One region of the Pseudoxanthomonas sp. 97-1-1 genome, then DNA from elsewhere that is predicted to be linked to it. Evidence: predicted binding sites of a transcription regulator. Region 1 holds the regulator's gene; the other holds the start of a gene.

Region 1 (3,955 bases):
TTGCTGACGCGGTAGTGCGCGTGGCCTTGCGCGGCCACCTGGGGCAGATGGGTGACGCACAGCACCTGTCGCTGGGCGCCGAGTGCGCGCAGTTTCTGGCCGACGATCTCGGCGACCGCGCCGCCGATGCCGGTATCCACTTCGTCGAAGATCATGGTGGGAACCGCATCCAGGCCAAGCGCGGCTACTTCGATCGCCAGCGAAATGCGCGCGAGTTCGCCGCCGGAGGCGACCTTGCGCAGCGGGCGGGGCGGCTGGCCGGCGTTGGCGGAGACCAGGAATTCGATACGTTCGGCGCCGGTCGGATCCGGGCGTTCGCCGTCCTGAGGCTCCAGTTCGATCCCGAAGCGGCCTCCGCCCATGCCCAGCTCGGCGATGAGTGCGGTAGTGGTGTCGCCCAGTGCTTTGGCGGCGCGCTGGCGCGTGCGGGTCAGTGCGGCGGCGGCATCGCGCCAGTGTCCCTTGGCCGCGTCGATCTCGCTGTTGAGCTGGAGCAGGCGCTCGCCCGCACCACGCAGTGATTCCAGCTCGGCCGCCAGCCGGTCGTGCTGCTCCTGCAGGCCTTCCAGCGGCACCCGGTGCTTGCGCGCGAGGTCGTGCACGCGGGCGAGCTTGCGCTCCAGCGCATCGAACTGCAGGGGTTCGCCGTCCAGGTCGTCCCGGACCTGGCCGAGCAGCGACAGGGCTTCCTCGACCTGGATCGCCGCGCCGTCCAGCAGCGCATCCACGTCGCGCAGGCGCGGCTCGTGTTCGGCCTGGCGGGCGAGGTCGGCGCGCACCTGCTGCAGATGGCGCGTCAACGAGGGGGCGTCGTCACCGGCCAGTTGACCCAGCGCCGCGTCACAGGCCTGGATCAGGCCGGTGGCGTGGGCCTGGCGGCGATGGCTGGCCACCAGGGCCTCCAGCGCGGTCGGCGACAGGTCTTCGCGCTGCAACTCGGCCAACTGGTGCTCCAGGTAATTGATCCGGTCCGAGACATCGCCCTGGCCGGACAACTGTTCGCGTTCGCGCAGGAGGGTGCTCCAGCGCAGCGCCGCGTCGCGCACGGCGCTGCGCTCGTCGCCGTTGCGGGCGAAGGCATCCAGCAGCGCCAACTGGCTCTGGCGGGCGAGCAGGGCCTGGTGTTCATGCTGGCCATGGATTTCCACCAGGCGTGCCGCGAGGTCGGAAAGCTGCGACAGCGTCACGCTGCGGCCATTGATCCAGGCGCGCGAGCCGCCGTCGGCACGGATCACCCGGCGCAACTGGCACTGTCCATCGTCGTCGAGCTCGTTGTCCGCGAGCCAGGTGTGCGCCGGAGAGCCCGCCGAAGCCAGGAACTCGGCGGAGAGCTCGGCGCGCTCCGCGCCATGCCGGACTACCCCGCTGTCGGCCCGCAGGCCCGACAGGAAGCCCAGCGCGTCCACCAGCAGCGATTTGCCGGCGCCGGTTTCTCCTGAAATGACGGTCATGCCATCGCCGAACTCCAGCTCGGCGGCGCGGACGACGGCGAAATCCTTGATGGCGAGGTGTCTGAGCATGCGGCGGATTGTAAGCGGTGCCGGCTCAGGTTCTGAGACGCGGGGAGCGCCCGGCTTGCAAAGCCGCAGGCGCGACGTTATCTAACGGGCATGAACTCACCGTCGCCCCCGCTGGATCCGCGCGCCCGCCAACTGCTGCGCACGCTGATCTCGCGCTATATCCGCGACGGTGAGCCGGTGGGGTCGCAGACGCTGGCCCGGCACGCCGGACTTGAAGTCAGTTCGGCGACGATCCGCAACATCCTCTCTGAACTTGAGGAGGTCGGGCTGCTCAGTTCGCCGCACACCTCCGCCGGGCGCATCCCCACGGCACAGGGCTACCGGGTGTTCGTGGACAGCCTGGTGCAGGTGAAATCGCTGGGAGAGGGCGAAGTGGCCCGGCTGCGTTCGGAGCTGCCGGCCGGCGCCGGGACCCAGGCGCTGCTCGGCAACGCCTCCGAGCTGCTGTCGGCGATGACCCACTTCGTCGGCGTGGTCAGCGTGCCGCGGCGCGAGCAGTTCGCGTTCCGCTACATCGACTTCGTGCCGCTGGATGGCCAGCGGGTGATGGCCATCCTGGTATTCGCCGACAACGACGTGCAGAACCGCGTCATCGAAACGCGCCGGGCCTACGACCGGTCCGAACTCGAGCGCATCGCCAACTACCTGAACACCCAGTTCGCCGGCCGGCCCCTGTCCGAGATCCGCGCGAACCTGCTGCATGACCTGCGCAGGGCGCAGACCGAGATGGAGGGGTTGCTGGCCGAATCCATCGAACTGGCGGAGCAGGCCCTCACGCCGCCCAACGACGACGTGGTGCTGGCAGGACAGACCCGCCTGATGGGCGTGCAGGAACTGTCCGATCTGGAACGGCTGCGCGACCTGTTCGAGGCATTCGCCCGCAAGCGCGAGATCCTGCAGTTGCTGGAGCGCACGATCCGAGCGCCGGGCGTACGCATCTTCATCGGCGAGGACACCGGCTTGGCGCCGCACGACGGCGTCTCGGTGGTGACCGCCCCCTACATGGCGGGCGGGCAGGTGCTGGGCGTGCTGGGCGTCATCGGGCCCACCCGGATGGCGTATGACCGGGTCATTCCGGTGGTGCAGGCGGCGGCGGATGTACTCGGTGCGGCCTTGAATCCGGAAACGCCGGCCCCATAGGTTGGGGCTTGGGCGGCCGGACTTGCCGCGATGGGACCCGAAATGAACCAACACGAACACGATTCCGACCTGGGCGGCGGCAACGAGCCGCAGGACGTCGAAGGCGCGCTGATCGCCGAACTGGAAATCCTCCGCAACGAAGTGGACCAGCTGCGCGCGGCGTCGCTGCTCGAGCGCGCCGACCTGGACAACCAGCGCAAGCGCGTGGCGCGCGATATCGAGCAGGCGCGCAAGTTCGCCAACGAACGCCTGCTGGGCGACCTGCTGCCGGTATTCGACAGCCTGGACGCCGGGCTGGCAGCGGCGGGCAATGAGCCCAGTCCGCTGCGCGACGGGCTCGAGCTGACGTACAAGCAGTTGCTGAAAGTGGCCGGCGACAATGGCCTGACCCTGCTCGACCCTGCCGGCGAAGCCTTCAATCCCGAGCATCACCAGGCCATCAGCCAGGCCGATGCCCCCGGCGCGGACCCCGGCAGCGTGGTGCAGGTGTTCCAGAAGGGCTACGTACTCAATGGCCGCCTGCTGCGCCCGGCCCTGGTCGTCGTGGCAAAACACGACTGAACGCCTTCGCGGGGCGCTTGAACGGCGTCATCGCACCCTTATATCGAGACCATCCACCCGGCCACCGGCCGGATCCAGACAGAATTTGCTAGGGAGCATTCACCATGGGCAAGATCATCGGCATCGACCTCGGCACGACCAACTCGTGCGTGGCGATCATGGACGGCGGCAAGGCCCGCGTCATCGAAAACTCGGAAGGCGACCGCACCACGCCCTCCATCGTCGCCTACACCAAGGACGGCGAAGTGCTGGTGGGCGCGTCGGCCAAGCGCCAGGCGGTCACCAACCCGAAGAACACCTTCTACGCGGTGAAGCGCCTGATCGGCCGCAAGTTCACCGACGCGGAAGTGAAGAAGGACCTGGACCTGGTCCCGTACGCCATCATTCCGCATGAAAACGGCGACGCCTGGGTGCAGACTTCCGACGGCAAGAAACTGTCGGCGCAGGAAATTTCCGCGCGCATCCTGGAGAAGATGAAGAAGACGGCCGAAGCCTTCCTGGGCGAGACCGTCACCGAAGCCGTCATCACCGTGCCGGCCTACTTCAACGACAGCCAGCGCCAGGCCACCAAGGACGCCGGCAAGATCGCCGGCCTGGACGTCAAGCGCATCATCAACGAGCCGACTGCGGCCGCGCTGGCCTACGGCCTGGACAAGGGTGACGGCGGCGCCGACCGCAAGATCGTCGTCTATGACCTGGGCGGCGGCACGTTCGACGTGTCCATCATCGAGATC
Region 2 (3,955 bases), 1.4 Mb from region 1:
TCGGCGAGCGTCAGCACACCCTTGCCGAGACGCTCGGTGTCGGCGTCCACGGTGATGAATTCCGCGAGGATGCGGCCACGGCCCTTGTCGCCCGCCAGTGCGAACACGAACTCGTTGGCACCCTCGGCCTCGCCCGTGGCAGCCAGGTCGAATTCGAACGAGGCGAGCGTGCCGATGTGCTGCTGCACCAGCGGGTAGCGCTGCACGGCGACGCGCGCCTGGCGGGTGAAGATGTTGTCCTGCATATCGCCGAACAGGCCATCGACGCCCGCCTCATCGGCGGGCTCGTCTTCACCGCGCGGCTCGCCTTCGAACGGCAAGCGGCGGCCATTGGCCAGCGTCAGCACGCCCTTGCCGAGGCGTTCGGTCTCGGCACTGACGGTGATGAAGTCCGCTTCCAATCGCCCACGGCCCTTGTCGCCCACCACGTCGAACACGAAGGTGTTCATGCCCGGCGCGGCACCGGTAGCCTCCGTGTCGATCTCGAATGTCGTGATCTGGCCGATGTGCTGGCGGATCAGCGGATACCGCTGCGCGGCTTCCTGCGCCTGGCGGGTGAAGAGATCGGCGCCCGCCCCGACGTCCTCATCATGGTCGTGCCCATGGTGGTCGTCTTCCGCAGCCAACGCGTCGGCGTCGCCTTCGATCACGTGCTCGGTGCCGTCCGACATCACCAGCACGCCAGGGCCGAGCGCCTCCTCCGTTGCACTGACGGTGATGAAACGCGCGGTGACGCGCCCCTTGCCACGGCTGCCCTCGACGTCGAACACCAGTACGTCCGGGCCGGGCTGGTCCATGCTCGCGGCATCGTCCAGCACGACCTTGCGAATCGCGCCAAGCTGCGCGGACACCACCGGATCGATCTGCATCGCGGCGCGCGCCTGCGCGTCGTATTCCTCGCGATCGATGCTGAAACTCACGCCGCGCGTTTCGCCGGAGGATTTGGTGTTGCCGGTTTCGGCCGCCATGGCCGGCGTGCCGCCCGCGCCCGCCCCCATGCCGCATGCCAATGCCAACGCGAGTACCCACTGCCGCTTGTTGCCCCACGCCATGCCCTGCTCCTTTAGTTGCCGCCCGAGGCGGATCGCGGCGTAGTGGATCACACTTCCGTCGATCGATGAACCTTGCAAACGAAAAGAGGCCCCTTACGGGGCCTCTTCAGTACGCTGACGCGATGCCGGGTCAGGCCGCGAACAGCGCCTTCATCTTCTTCAGCGCGTTGGCTTCCACCTGGCGGACACGCTCGGCGGAAATGCCGTACTCGTCGGCAAGTTCCTGTAGCGTGATCTTGCTTTCGCCATCCAGCCAGCGGCGCTTGATGATGTCGCGCGAACGCTCATCCAGATTCGCCAGGCCTTCGCGCAGCAGTTCCATCTGATTGTCTTCGCTGTCCGCACGCTCGTAGGCTTGCGAAGGATCCTCATCGTGGGCGACCAGGTAGCTGGCCGGAGAGGGCGGGGCATGATCCTCGTCCTCGTCAGAGGAGGCGTCGAAACCGATGTCACGACCAGACAGGCGCGCTTCCATCTCCAGCACTTCGCGCTCGGACACGTTGAGGTCCTTGGCGATGACGCTGACTTCCTCGGCATTCATCCAGCCCAGGCGTGTCTTGGACTTGCGCAGGTTGAAGAACAGCTTGCGCTGCGCCTTGGTCGTGGCGACCTTCACGATGCGCCAGTTCTTCAGGATGAACTCGTGCATCTCGGCACGGATCCAGTGCACGGCGAAACTCACCAGGCGCACGCCCATGTCGGGATCGAAACGCTTCACCGCCTTCATCAGGCCGATGTTGCCTTCCTGGATCAGATCCCCCAGCGGCAGGCCGTAGCCGTTGTAACCGCGGGCGACATGCACCACGAAGCGCAGGTGCGAATGCACCAGCTCGCGCGCCGCGTCGAGGTCTTCATCCTCGCGATAACGGTGGGCGAGCGCTCGCTCGTCCTCGACCGACAGCACCTGGATCTGGTGCACGGCACTGATGTAGGCGTCCAGCGAACCCAGGGCACTGGGAATCGGCAGGCTGTTGGTGACCAGGGCGGTAGTAGGAGTGTTCTGGCTCATGGGCAGGGATGTTAGCAGTCGGGGGGTTCGACTGCTAACCACCAGGGAAGTTCCCCATTGTCCTACGTCTGCAACAATCTCCCTCCGGCGGACTAGTCCAGGAATATTCCTGTCCTATCAATTACTTGGCAATCCCGGATCACGTAATGCCCAGCTAGTTCGGAAATCCCTCACCCGCCCCGGCGATCTGGCGTTCAGGTTCGGGAGGACATCGCCACGACGGCGGGCGGCGCTTTCCGAGCCTGCCTCGCCAGCACCTGGGCGGCAAGGTCGTCGGCACCCTCCAAACGCGAAGGATGGAAGTCCCGATGCAGGTAGTCGCGCAGGTGACGAAGGGTGCGGCGCGCCATCCCATGCCCCTTCCCGAAGTGATGGGCCACCTGGCGCCAGGAGGCCTTTCTCCACACCAAGCGATCCTGGGCCAACAGTGACGTGGCCATGCCGATCATCAAGGCGTAGAAAAGCGTGGTTGTCGTCAGCGCGCCCAGCAAGCGCACCGCGTAGCGAGGCGCAATCGCCTGCAGCAGATCGAACGCGACTGCACGGTGCTCGATCTCTTCTGCGAAGTGCCATTCCATCAGGTCGCGCACACTTGGATCCGCCTCGACCAGGATCGACTGCGACAGGAACTCATACCCCAGGAAGGCGTTGATGTGTTCGACGCAGCTCACCAGTGAGACCCGTAGCCAAAGCGGCGCGTAGCGGTCCATCGTGCGGAAGACGACACGATCTACCGTGCGCTCGAAGCCACGGTATGCGTATCCCTGCGCATCCAGGTTGTCCCAGTAGCGCTTGTGCGCCACTCCATGTTGCGCCTCCTGCCGGATAAACGCCTGGCAGCGCCCGCGCAGCGCGTCGCTGGCAACATGCGGCATGCACGCATTGAGCGTCCGGATATAGAAGGCTTCGTTCGCGGGCACCAGGATGGTGTATGCATTGAGCAGCGACGAAACCACTTCGTTGCCCGGTAACCAGTGCCGGGGAATGTCGAGAGGAAGGCCTGCAACGAAGCGTCGCGGCGTGATGGATTCACTCATGTCTCTGCCCTGCCCGTGCTCACCGGCGAGGGCGAAGGCGTCCTGACCCACTGCATCGATTCACCCACAGCGGAGCGGTCGTCGAAGAGTATCGGCAGTGCACCCTTGCGATCATGGAGATGCCGGGGGCGCGGCGCCCTTCTGCGCCTGCCGCAATACGCGCAGGAGGTTGCCGCCCCAGATTTTCCGGATGTCCACTTCGGAGTAGCCTGCCGCCAGCAGCGCCTCGGTGATCCGTGGCAGGGCACTGACATCTTCCAGGCCAACGACGCCACCGCCGCCATCCCAGTCTGCGCCGATGCCGACATGATCCACGCCAGCAACCTTCAGGATGTGCAGCAGGTGTGCCATGTATTCGTCGAACGTCGCCCGTCTGGCGGGATACCGCACGTCTATTGCGCGGCGCTCGGCCAGATAGTCCGCCACGCGATCCGCCGGCAGCCTGTTTTCGGGGCCGAACGTCTTCGACAGGCTTTCCATCGTCGCTTCGCGTTCTGGAATCTTCGGGATGTCGACCAGGTAGCCGCCGTAAGCATTGACGTGGATCACCCCGCCTTTCGCCGCGAGGTGGCGGATTCTCGCGTCGTCGATATTACGCGGATGGTCGTAGATCGCATCGGCACTCGTATGCGACAAGACAATCGGCGCCGAAGACAGCGCGAGCAACTGGTCGAACACCGCGTCGCTGGCATGCGACGCATCCAGCACGATGCCAAGCCGGTTCGCTTCGGCCACCAGAGCCCGTCCGGCCGGACTGAGTCCCTTCCACTCGGCACCTGCCGGATCGGTGGAAGAATCGCCGAAATCATTGTTGCGTACATGGGTGATGCCGAGCATGCGCAACCCCAGGCGATGGT

What was found. Region 1 encodes HrcA, which represses chaperone genes, less so after heat shock. Its sites were predicted from a motif close to TTNGCACTCNNNNNNNNNGAGTGCNAA; they were not measured.
Region 2: rpoH (RNA polymerase sigma factor RpoH) is a predicted target of HrcA. The motif match lies at 2,073-2,099, and genes of this name have one in related genera.

The regions. Positions count from the first base shown of each region.
Region 1 covers NZ_JBYMTJ010000001.1:78,239-82,193, reverse strand. The annotation lists gene recN (DNA repair protein RecN) at 1-1,520, opposite strand, end outside; gene hrcA (heat-inducible transcriptional repressor HrcA) at 1,611-2,660, shown strand; gene grpE (nucleotide exchange factor GrpE) at 2,703-3,221, shown strand; gene dnaK (molecular chaperone DnaK) at 3,326-3,955, shown strand, end outside.
Region 2 covers NZ_JBYMTJ010000001.1:1,517,514-1,521,468, forward strand. The annotation lists gene AC3DET_RS07060 (hypothetical protein) at 1-1,052, opposite strand, end outside; gene rpoH (RNA polymerase sigma factor RpoH) at 1,183-2,061, opposite strand; gene AC3DET_RS07070 (metal-dependent hydrolase) at 2,256-3,098, opposite strand; gene AC3DET_RS07075 (dipeptidase) at 3,210-3,955, opposite strand, start outside.